DNA from 2 places in the Nocardiopsis sp. LOL_012 genome. Region 1 is predicted to be linked to the other one. Evidence: riboswitches for the same ligand, from Rfam matches in the RefSeq annotation. Region 1 holds a riboswitch; the other holds the start of a gene.
The links. Region 1 has a riboswitch for cobalamin ahead of ACFHWE_RS11390 (VWA domain-containing protein). Riboswitches for the same ligand answer to the same signal wherever they lie in the genome.

Region 1 (6,015 bases):
ACCACCGGCACCACCGACCACCCCGGCGGCTACGAGGGCGCCCTCGCCGACTTCTACACCGAGTCCGCCGCGCGGCTGGCCGCCCACCTGGACGCCGGGCGCGACGTCGTCCTGCTCTCGGAGGGCGACCCCCTGTTCTACGGGTCGTACATGTACATGCACGACCGGCTCTCACAGCGCTACGAGACCCGGATCGTGCCCGGTGTCCCGGCGTTCGCCGCCGCCACGGCCGTCGCCGAGTCGCCGCTGGCCCGGCAGACCGACGTGCTCACCGTGCTGCCCGGCACCCTGCCCGAGGCGGAACTGGCCCGCCGCCTGGCCGACACCGACGCCGCCGTCATCATGAAGCTGGGCCGCACCTTCCCCGCCGTGCGCCGCGCCTTGGCCGCCGCAGGGCGGCTGGAGCACGCGGTGTACGTGGAGCGCGCCTCCATGAGCGGGGAGCGGCGGCTCCCGGTCGCCGGGGTCGACCCGGCCACGGTGCCCTACTTCTCCCTGATCCTGGTCACCGGTGACAGCCGCAACGGCACCCGCTCCCGCGAGGCCACCCAGGCCACGCCGCCGCCGGAACCGGCCGGTCCGGCCGCCGAACTGCTGGTGGTCGGCCTGGGGCCGGGGCCTGAGGGCTGGCTCACCCCCGAGGCGTCCGCCGCGCTCGACGAGGTGGACCACGTGGTGGGCTACGGCCGCTACGTCGAACGTGTGCCCCAGCGCCCCGGTCTCACCCGGCACGCCTCCGGCAACACCGTCGAACTCCAGCGCGCCCGCCTCGCCCTCGACCTGGCCAAGAACGGTGAGCGCGTCGCCGTGGTCTCCGGCGGGGACGCCGGGGTGTTCGGCATGGCCACCGCCGTGTTCGAGGCGGCCGAGGACCCCGCCTACCGGGACGTGCCGGTCCGGGTGCTGCCCGGCGTCAGCGCCGTGCAGGCCGTGGCCGCGCGCGCGGGCGCCCCCGTCGGCGGCGACTTCGCGGTGGTGAGCCTGTCGGACCGGCTCAAACCGTGGGAGGTGGTGGAGCGGCGGCTGCGCGCCGTCGCCGAGGCCGACCTCGCCCTGGCCGTCTACAACCCGGCCTCCCGCTCCCGCACTGAGCAGATCCGCGCGGCCCGCAGGATCCTGCTGGAGCACCGCGACCCCGGCACCGTGGTCGTGGTGGGCCGTTCCATCGGCCGCGACGGCGAGTCCCTGGAGGTGACCACGCTGGAGAAGCTCGACCCGGCCGCGATCGACATGCGCTGCCTGCTCATCGTCGGCGCGTCCGGCACCCGCGTCTCCGCGACGGGCCGCGTCTGGACACCGAGGTGGGTGCAGCCGTGACCGTGCACTTCGTGGGGGCGGGCCCCGGCGCCGCCGACCTGCTCACCGTCCGCGCCACGCGGATGCTCGCCGAGGCGGACACCGTGCTCTACCCCGGCACCTACCTGGACTCGCGGGTGCTCACCCACTGCGCGCCCGGCGCCGAACTGGTGGACACCCAGGGCCTGGACCTGGACCGCATCACCGCCCACCTGGTGGAGGCGCACGGCGCGGGCCGGGACACCGTCCGGCTCACCTCGGGCGACCCGTCGCTGTACTCGGCGCTGGCCGAGCAGACCCGGCGCCTGGACGCGGCGGGCGTGCCGTGGGACGTCACTCCGGGGGTGCCCGCCTACGCGGCCGCGTCGGCGCTGGCGGGCCGGGAGCTGACCGTGCCGCTGGTGGCCCAGTCGGTGGTGCTGACCCGTACCCGCGCCCGCTCGACCGCCATGCCCGACACCGAGTCGCTGGCCGCGTTCGCCGCCACCCGGGCCACCCTGGTGCTGCACCTGGCCATCCGGCGGGTGCGCGAACTCATGGCGGAGATCGAGCCGGAGTACGGCGCCGACTGCCCGGTGGTGGTGGTGTACCGGGCCAGCCAGCCGGGCGAGGCGGTGCTGCGCGGCACCGTGGCCACGATCGCCGACGCGGTCGAGGAGGCCGGGCTGCGCCAAGCGGCGGTGATCCTCGTGGGCCGGGCGCTCGACCCCGAGGGGGGAGGGGAGTCCTACCTGTACGACCCCTCCCGCCCGAGGTAGCCGGGACCATCGCGTGATCTTGCTACCAGTGCAGGGTCAGGGCCGTTTTCCTGTTCTGGTGGCAAGATCACGCTGGTTTGGTGAGGGACCACTGGGTGACGGTGCGCGCCGGTGTCCACCCGGTGAAGCCCCCGAGGGGGGCGGCGGTCTCCACGGCGATGCGGGTCAGCTCCCCGCCGTGGGACCGGTGGGCGTCGGCGAGCAGGCGCTCGGTCTCCACCGTCACCCCGTGCACCGCGATCCGGCCACCCCGGCGCAGCGCCCCCAGACAGGCGTCCAGCACGCCCGGCCGGGTCGCCCCGCCGCCCACGAACACCGCGTCGGGCGCGCGCAGCCCGGCCAGCACCGCTGGGGCGCGGCCGGTGACCACGGTCAGGCCGGGCACGCCGAGGCGGCCCGCGTTGCGCACGATCCGCTCGGCCCGCTCGGCGTCGGCCTCCACGGCGGTGGCGGTGCAGGCCGGGTGGGTGCGCATCCACTCGATCCCCACCGAACCCGCGCCCGCCCCCACGTCCCACAGGTGCTGCCCGGGCGCGGGCGCCAGCCGGGCCAGGGCCGAGGCGCGCAGGTCCCGCCGGGTGAGCTGCCCGTCGCTCTCGAAGGCGTCGTCGGGCAGTCCCGGCACCAGGCCGTGGCCGGGCGGGCCGAGGAGTTCCAGGGCCAGGACGTTCAGTGCGGGCACCGTCCCGGGCGGGTCCGACAGCCAGCGGTCGGCGGTGGCCGCCAGCCGTGACTCCGCGTCCGAGCCCAGGTCGCCCAGCACGGTCATGAGGGTGGTCCCGTAGCCCGCCCCGGCCAGCAGGGCGGCGGCCGCCGCCGGGGTGCGGGCGTCGGAGGAGAGCACCAGGACGCGGTGCCCGGGGTCTAGGTGGCGCAGCAGCCGCCGGGGGTCGCGGCCGACCAGGGTCACCACGGTGCATCGTTCGGCGGGCCAGCCCATCCGGGCGCGGGCCAGGGCGACCGAGGACACCGCGGGTTCGATCCGCACGGCGTCCGGCCCCAGCAGGTCGATCAGGGTGGCGCCGATCCCGGACACCAGCGGGTCGCCGGAGGCGAGCGCCACCACGGGGGCGTCGTCGAGGGAGGCGAGCAGGTCCGGCAGCCGCTCGCGCAGGGGGGAGGGCCACACCTCGCGGCGCTGCCCGGGGCGGTCCGGCAGCAGCGCCAAGTGCCGGCGCCCGCCCAGCACCGTCTTCGCGGCCATGACGGCCTCGCGCAGCCGCCCCGGCAGGCCCGGCCAGCCGTCCGCGCCGATGCCGATGACGGTGATCCCGGTTCCGGGAGAAGGGGGCGTCTTGTCCGACATGCCCCTGACGTTATCGTTGCCACAGGCGCGAGGTGCCCCGACAGCCCGGCCATCGGAAACGGTGGGAAGGGCGGGAGGGGAGAATCTGGGAAGACCGGTGAGATTCCGGCACAGGCCCGCTGCGGTGAACCGGGCCCCTTTGAACAGGGGATCCGGCAAGTCCGAAGACCGGCCTCGCGTCCGTCCTTGAACGATGGCGCAACGAGCGGGAGCCTCCACATGCCATTGCGGTCTTCGCACTACCCCTTCTCCGCGATCGTCGGCTGCGACGACGAACCCCTCGACGACCTCGGCCTCTCCCTCGTCCTCACCAGCGTCTCCCCGGAGATCGGCGGCGTGCTGGTGCGCGGAGAGAAGGGCACGGCCAAGTCCACGGCGGTGCGGGGCCTGTCCTCGCTCCTGCCACCCGTGGACGTCTACCGGGGCGACCGGTTCTCCGTGGACCCCGCGGACCCCGGCCAGCGCTCCCCGGACGGCCCCTTCGAACCCGGGACCCCCGTGGAGAGCCGCCCGGTGCGCCTGGTCGAACTGCCCGTGGGCGCCACCGAGGACCGGGTACTGGGCTCCCTGCACCTGGAGCAGGCGCTCACCCACGGCAGGGTCGCCTACGAACCCGGGCTGCTGGCCAGGGCCCACCGCGGCATCCTCTACGTGGACGAGGTCAACCTGCTCCACGACCACCTCGTCGACCTCCTCCTGGACGCCGCCGCCACCGGCCGGGCGACCGTGGAGCGCGACGGCTTCTCCGTGGAGCACGCCGCCCGGTTCCTGCTCATCGGCACGATGAACCCCGAGGAGGGCGAGCTGCGCCCGCAGCTGCTCGACCGGTTCGGGCTCGCCGTGGACGTGGCCGCCCCCGCCGACCCCGCCGTCCGGGTGGAGGTGGTGCGCCGCCGCATGGCCTACGACGCCGACCCCGCCGCCTTCACCGAGCGCTACCGCACGGCGGAGGGGTCCCTCTCCGCGCGCGTGGCCGCCGCCCGCGGCCGGCTCGCCCGGGTGCGGCTGTCGGAGGCCGCGCTGCTGAAGGTCTCCGAGGTGTGCGCGGCCTTCGAGGTGGACGGGCTGCGGGCCGACATCGTCACCGCGCGCACGGCGATGGCGCACGCGGCCTGGGCGGGGCGCGACTCGGTCACCCGGGCCGACATCCGCCGGGCCGCGCTGCTCTCCCTGCCGCACCGGCGCCGACGCAACCCCTTCGACGCCCCCGGCCTCGACGAGGACCTCCTCGACCGGGTGCTGGGCGACGAGGAGCTGCCGCCCGACCCGCCGGAACCGGACGGCACGGACGGCGGCGACCACTCGGGGACCGACGGTCCCACCGGCACCGACGAGACGGGCCCCCGTGATCCCGACGCCGCACCCGGCTCCTCGGGCACGGACGCGCCCGGGGACCCGGAGCCGCCCGTGTCCGAGGAGGCCCCCGAACCCGAGCCCCGGGGCGACCGCTCCGGCGACGACGCCCCGGCACCCGGCCCGGCGGTCGGCGCGCCCGTCGCCAGGGCCGCCGCCCCCTACCGGACCCGGCTGCTGACCGTGCGGGGCTCCGGAGAGGGGGCCGATGGCAGGCGCAGCCGCGCCGTGGGCGTGCGCGGACGCAGGATCGGTGCCGCCCCGCTCGGCCGGGGCCCCGGAGACACCCTGCACATGGTCGAGACCGTGCGGGCCGCCGCGTCCCGGCCCCGCAGTGGCGGCCGCCTGCGCTTCGAACCCGCCGACCTGCGCGTGGCGGTCCGCGAGGGCCAGGAGAGCAACCTCGTCCTGTTCTGCGTGGACGCCTCCGGCTCCATGGCGGCGCGCAAGCGCATGGGCGAGGTGAAGACCGCCATCCTCTCCCTGCTCCTGGACGCCTACCGGCGACGCGACAAGGTCGGCCTGGTCACCTTCCGGGGCGAGGCTGCCGAACTCGCGCTGCCGCCCACCCGGTCGGTGGACATCGCCGCCGCCCGCCTGGACGACCTGCCAGCCGGGGGGCGCACACCGATCGCGGAGGGCCTGCTGGAGGCGGCCCGGGTCCTGCGCCGCGAGCGGCTGCGCGACCCGAGGCTGCGCCCGCTCCTGGTGGTGGTCACCGACGGCCGCGCCACCGGGGGGAAGGGGGCCGTCGGCCGTGCGCTGAAGGCCGCCGACCACGTCGCCGGACTGGGCGTCACCACGGTCGTGGTCGACGGCGAGTCCGGACCGCTGCGCCTGGGACTGGCCGCACGCCTGGCCGCCCACCTAGGCGCTGAGCACATGCCCGTCCGCGACGTCAGCGCCGCCGCGCTGGGCGGCGCCGTACGAGAGAGGGCCGCCTGATGCCCCAGGGACGACCGAACGTGATCCCCGACGACGGGCTCACGACCCGCCAGCGCCGCCACCAGCCGCTGCTGGCCGTGCACACCGGAGACGGCAAGGGCAAGTCGACCGCCGCGTTCGGCCTCGCGCTGCGCGGCTGGAACCAGGGCTGGCGGATCGGGGTGTTCCAGTTCGTCAAGTCGGCGAAGTGGCGCATTGGCGAGCAGACTGTCCTGGAGCGCCTGGGCCGCCTGCACGAGGAGACCGGCGAGGGCGGTCCCGTGGAGTGGCACAAGATGGGTTCGGGCTGGTCGTGGATCCGCAAGGAGGGCAGCGCCGAGGACCACGCCGCCGCTGCCGCCGAGGGCTGGGCGGAGA
Region 2 (6,015 bases), on a different contig from region 1:
CAAGGTCGCTCCCCGTCCCCGGGGACCTCCTCAGGACATCGGGGAACCCTCGCCCCACACCGCTCGTCCTCGCCCGCGGGCCGGTCGCCGGCGTCGGTGCCTCCCCCAGCGGTTCCCGTGGCCGCCGCCCCGACCGGCGGTTCCGCGGATACCGGAAGCCGCAACCCACCGGCGCTCCCACGCGTCACAGACAACACGGTCAGCGAACACCGGGCGAGGGGAGCCATGAGCGAAAACGGACCTTACAACCAGCCACCGCAGAACCCCTACGGCGGCGGAGAGCCCGGGGGCCAGCCGCCCTACGGGCCGCCTCAGGGCGCCCCCTACGGCGACCCGGGTACCGGTGGCCAGCCCGGCTACGGCCCGGGCAACGCCCCCGGTACCGGTGGCCAGCCCGGCTACGGCCCCGGCTACCCCCCCGGCCCCGAGCAGCAGATGTACACGGGCGGCCAGCCCGGCTACGGCCCCGGGTACATGCCGCAGCCGCAGCCCCCCAAGAGCGGCGGCAAGGCCGTCGCCTGGATCCTCGGCATCGGCGGTGCGGTGATCGTGGTCCTGCTGATCGCGGTCGTGGCGGCCGTCTTCATCAACGGCCAGAACAACCCGGCCGTACAGCCCACGGCCGGCCCCGCCACCGGGCAGGAGCCGACCACCACGACGGAGCCGGACAACGATTCCGAGCCGGACCCGAACACGGCCGCTCCCGCGGGCGAGCCCCCCTACGCCGTGCCCGCCGAGCCCTGCGACGTCCTCACCGACCAGGTCTACGCGGACTTCATGCTCACCGAAGCCGGCTACAAGTCCGTCCAGGACAGCACCGCTAGCTGCCGCAGCTCGCTGGCCGACGCACCCGAGGGGAACCCCGAGGACTCCTACGCCTCCCTGCGCGTGGAGTACGCGGTGCCCTACTCCGCCTCCGACTCACTGGAGGCCGCCGAGGACGACTACGAGTACAACCTTGAGTACGTCACGGGCGCCAACGACTACTCGGCCTACCTGGCCGAAGGCGTCGAGGAGAGCCGCGAGGTCGACCTCGGCGACCAGGCGCACTACGTCCTGACCACCTACGACTACCTGGGTGACGAAGTGCCCACGGCCGTCCTGCTGATCCGCACGGCCAACGTCAACATCCAGATCGAGTACCAGGTCCTCCTCGGTTTCCTCGGCGACGCCACCGTCGACGAGCTGAGCCTGCCGGACGACACCGAGGACATCATGCTCAACGTCGGCAACGAGGCCCTGGCCCTGGTCGGCAGCGCCTGACCCGGGACCGGAACGCCCGAGGGGGCCGCGGCGCACGCGCCACGGCCCCCTCGTATGCGCCCGTCCGCTCGCGCGGGCCCGGCGGGCCGGCGCGAGCTGCGGTCACAGGACGGCGCGGACCCGGCGGACCGCCTCGACCATGTTGCGCAGGGCCTGCTCGGTCTCGGCGTAGCCGCGCGTCTTGAGACCGCAGTCCGGGTTGGCCCACAGGCGGTCGGCGTCCACGTGCTCCAGCGCCAGGCGCAGGGACTCCTCGATCTCCCCCGCCGAGGGCACCCTCGGCGAGTGGATGTCGTAGACGCCGGGACCGATCGAGCGCGCGTAGCCGCGCCGGCCCAGGTCCGCCACGAGCTCCATCCGCGAACGGGCCGCCTCGACACTGGTGACGTCGGCGTCCAGCGCCTCGATCCCGCCGACGATCTGCCCGAACTCCGAGTAGCACATGTGCGTGTGGATCACCGTGGTCGGCGCGACCCCGGAGGTGGCCAGGCGGAACGAGCCCACCGCCCAGTCCATGTAGGCCGAACGCCGCTCCTCGCGCAGCGGCAGCAGCTCACGCAGGGCCGCCTCGTCCACCTGGATGTGGCGGATCCCGGCCCGCTCCAGGTCGGCGATCTCGTCCCTCAGCGCCAGGGCGACCTGGCGGGCGGTGTCGCCCAGCGGCTGGTCGGTACGGACGAAGGACCAGGCGAGCATGGTGACCGGGCCGGTCAGCATGCCCTTGACGGGCTTGCGCGTCCGAGACTGTGCGTAGGTGATCCACTCGACCGTCATCGGTTCGGGACGGAAGACGTCCCCGTACAGGACCGGGGGCCGCACGCAACGCGAACCGTAGGACTGCACCCACCCGTACTCGGTGGTCGCGTAACCGTCGAGCCGCTCGGCGAAGTACTGGACCATGTCGTTGCGCTCGGGCTCTCCGTGCACGAGCACGTCCAGGCCGATATCCTCCTGGAGGGCGATCACGCGGTCGATCTCCTCACGCATGATCCGCTCATACTCCTCCCGCCCCATCTCGCCCCTGCTGTGGGCGGCGCGCGCCCCGCGCAGCTCGGCGGTCTGGGGAAACGAGCCGATCGTCGTGGTGGTGAGGGGGGTGTCGGCCGGAACGCCCCGCTCCCCCGGGCGCACGGCGGCCTCCGGCCCGAGCGCGTCGAGCCGCGCCCGGACCCGGGCGTCGGTGAAGGACGGCGGGGAGGCGGAGTCCTCCGGCCCGGCCCCGGCCCCCTGGGAGAGCACCCGCCCGAGCAGGGCGACCTCCTCGGCCTTCTGCTTGGCGAAGGCCAGCGCCCGGCGCAGCTCCGGGTCCAGGGACGTCTCGGCGTCCAGATCCACGGGCACGTGCAGCAGCGAGCAGGAGGTGCCCACGGTCAGCTCGTCGGCCAGGCCGAGCAGCGTGCCCAGGGTTGCGGCCGCCGCGGGGACGTCGGTGCGCCACACGTTGCGGCCGTCGACGACGCCGGCGACCAGGCGGGTACTGCCCAGACCGGACACCTTCACGAGGTCGTCGACGCCCTCGGAGTCGGTCACCAGGTCCAGGCCGACCGCCTCGACGGGGGTGTCCTTGAGAACGCGCAGGGCGTCGGCGCCGATGGATCCGAAATAGGTGGACACCAGCAGGGAGGGACGGTCGGCCAGCGCCCCCAGGCGCCGGTAGGCCCGCTCCAGGTGCTTGGTGGCGGCCCGGCCCTCGTCGGTGGCCAGGACCGGCTCGTCCAACTGCACCTCCTCGGCCCCGGCCGCCCTCAGGTCGGCCAGGAGTTCGGCGTAGGCGTCCAGGAGCGGATCGAGCAGCTCGACCGGCTCCCAGCCCTCGGGGGCGCCGTCTGCGGGCTTGGCCAGCAGCAGGAACGTGAGCGGTCCGACCATGACCGGACGGGTGCGGTACCCGGCCCCGGCCGCCTCACGGAACTCGGCGACGGGCTTGTCGCCGACCAGGCGCGGGCGGGTGCCCGGCTCCAGTTCGGGGACCAGGTAGTGGTAGTTGGTGTCGAACCACTTGGTCATCTCCAGCGGCGGGGCGCCCCGGTCGCCCCGCGCGAGCGCGAAGTAGCGGCGCAGCTCCTCGTCGCGGTCGGCGGCGGAGGCCGGTGAGGCGAACCTCGGCGGCACCAGGTCGAACATGACCGCGGTGTCCAGCACGTGGTCGTAGTAGGAGAACGTGTTGGAGGGCAGGTCGTCGACCCCCGCCCCCTTCAGCAGGGCGTAGGCGTCCGTGCGCAGTCCAGCGGCGACGGTGTCCAGTTCGGCGGCGGTGCGGCGACCCTTCCAGTAGGCCTCGACCGCCCGCTTGAGTTCACGGCGCGGACCGATCCTCGGGTAGCCGTGCACCGTGGAGCGCACGTTCCCCCCACCGGTGGCCTGTGACGTGTCCATACAGCTTCTCTCCCTCGTCGAAAGCCGGGTTCCGGCACCGGGACGAGGGCATGGGAGGGCACGCGTCGGCGGCGCGCCGCGAGCGCGCCCGACACCGCCTCCGGCCCTCCCTCGGGGCGCGGGACCACCGGCGGCCCGGGCGGGCCGCCGGGTGGAGGCAGGTCTTCGGACTCGCGGGCACCACCGGACCCGTGTCCGGTCACCTACCGGCCGCCGCTTCCCGGTCACCGGTCCTCTCGGCCGGCCCACCAGTGCTCATGGCGACTGTCGTTCCCACATACCGCTGCGGGGCAGCTCCGGATTCACACCGGATTCCCTCTTTCGACGCGCACCGCCCGGGCTGGCCCGGGTGTGGAACGCGTACCTTCCACACCTGGGAGTATAGGGAGGACCGACAGCCAGCCCGTCACGGCCCCGCCCCCGCTCCGACCATCCCCGGCACACGTCGTCGCACCGCAACCGCACGCCCCCGTCGTGCGTCACAACCGATACAAGCCGCGGAGAGAGGCCGCCCCCGCCTCCCCTCCGCCGATGTTCGTCGCCCCCGGATGAACGTGGAGAACCCCCGACGTGAACAATCCATCCCCGTCCGCCAAGGTCCCCGTCGCCGCCCTGGCCACGGCCGCCGGCGCCGTCGCGGTCCTGGTCGTCCTGGCCCTGGCCGCCACCCGCTTCTCGGTCCTGCCCTGGCCGCCCTCCTCCCCCGGCGGGACCGCCGCCACGCAGTCCTCGGAGGAGAGCGGGCCCCCCGCGGCCACCGGGGACCCCGACCAGCTCACGGTCGTCGACCCCGCCGACGTCGTCGGTGTGGAGGAGGTCTCCCTGGCCTACGACGGAGGCGCCGAGGTGGCGGTGGCCTACCCCGCCGTCCAGGGTGCCGACCCCCTCACCGAGTTCCTGGCGGACACGCTCGCCAGCGAGGTGCGCGCCTTCGAGGCCGCCAACCCCGGTGCCAGGTCCTACACGGGCTCCTGGGGGCTGACCGCCGCCGCGGGCGACGTCCTGGGGGTGCGCGTGACCGGTACCGAGACCGACTCCGAGGAGACCCGGGAGCGCCGCTCCACCTACTGGTACGAGACCGACACCGGCCTGGCGCACGGCTCGACCGCCCTGATCGCCGGGCAGGACGAACTGGCCGCCCTCAACGACCTGGTCCTGGAGCGGGTGCCCGACCAGGCGGACGGCTCGGTCATCCACCCCATCTCCTCGCTGTACGACTCGGTCGGGTTCAACCCCGCCGGCGACCTGGTCGTGGAGTTCGACGACGGCCAGGTGGCGCCCGTGGGCGCGGGCCGGGTGCACGCCGTCGTGGAACGGGACCTGGCCGAACCGCTGCTGTCGGAACTGGGCCTGCGCGCCCGCGACGCGGCGACCGTCGCCGCTGATGCCTTCTCCGTGCCGAGCCCGCCCGCGACGGCCGGAGGCGGTACGGACACGCCCCCTCCGGGCGTGCTGTCCCCGGTCGACGACACTGTGGACTGCTCCGACCCCGCCACCAAGTGCGTGGCGCTGACCTACGACGACGGTCCCGGCGCCGGGACCCCCGCCCTGCTGGACACGCTCGCCGAGTACGACGCCCGCGCCACCTTCTTCGTCACCGGGGTGCCGGTCATGTCGCATGCGACGACGGTGCGGCGCGCCTACGCCGAGGGCCACGAGATGGCCAACCACACGCTGAACCACCCCGACCTGTCCGGCCTGAGCCAGCAGGGGGCGCGTTCCGAACTAGACGCGGTGCAGGCCCTGGTGTACCGCGAGACGGGCTACACCATGGACATGATGCGGCCCCCCTACGGAGCCACCGACGAGGGCGTCACCGCCGTGACCGCCGACATGGGCCTGTCCCAGATCATCTGGAACGTGGACACCTACGACTGGAGGGACCGCGACGCCTCGCTGGTCACCCAGCGTGCGCTGTCGGGGGCCTCGGACGGGGCGATCATCCTCATGCACGACATCCACCCCACGACCATCGCGGCGTCGCGGCAGATCATCTCCGAACTGGACGCGCGCGGGTTCACGATGGTCACCGTCACCCAACTGCTCGGCCCCACCACCCCCGGCGGCCTCTACACCGACGGCATCCCGGAGGCGGAGCAGCCGTCGGAGACGCCCGGGACCGGCGAACAGGTGGACGAGGAGGCGGCGGGCTGAGCCGGTCTCGCCCCCGCCGTCCCTTTCCCCCGCCTGGCCGGGTGGCCGGATCCGGCCACCCGGCCAGGCAGGGTCACACAGTCCTCTATGTTGCTCCCAGCAGCCGCTACGCGTTCAGACCAAGGGATGAGGTATCGCCGGTGGGGCAGACGACCGCCCGTGTACACGAGCCGAGGGACCTGCCCTCGCCGGGCAGCCGCAGGAAGGGGCACCGGTGGGCGG

Region 2: another riboswitch for cobalamin. It lies ahead of metE (5-methyltetrahydropteroyltriglutamate--homocysteine S-methyltransferase); the one in region 1 lies ahead of ACFHWE_RS11390 (VWA domain-containing protein).

What each region holds. Positions count from the first base shown of each region.
Region 1 covers NZ_JBHMIV010000014.1:56,942-62,956, forward strand. Annotated here, with positions in the region: gene ACFHWE_RS11375 (precorrin-2 C(20)-methyltransferase) at 1-1,317, shown strand, start outside; gene ACFHWE_RS11380 (cobalt-precorrin-4/precorrin-4 C(11)-methyltransferase) at 1,302-2,054, shown strand; gene cbiE (precorrin-6y C5,15-methyltransferase (decarboxylating) subunit CbiE) at 2,122-3,360, opposite strand; cobalamin riboswitch at 3,377-3,552, shown strand; gene ACFHWE_RS11390 (VWA domain-containing protein) at 3,580-5,658, shown strand; gene cobO (cob(I)yrinic acid a,c-diamide adenosyltransferase) at 5,658-6,015, shown strand, end outside.
Region 2 covers NZ_JBHMIV010000001.1:279,344-285,358, reverse strand. Annotated here, with positions in the region: gene ACFHWE_RS01270 (DUF3558 domain-containing protein) at 226-1,263, shown strand; gene metE (5-methyltetrahydropteroyltriglutamate--homocysteine S-methyltransferase) at 1,366-3,639, opposite strand; cobalamin riboswitch at 3,778-4,022, opposite strand; gene ACFHWE_RS01260 (polysaccharide deacetylase family protein) at 4,210-5,793, shown strand; gene ACFHWE_RS01255 (polysaccharide deacetylase family protein) at 5,934-6,015, shown strand, end outside.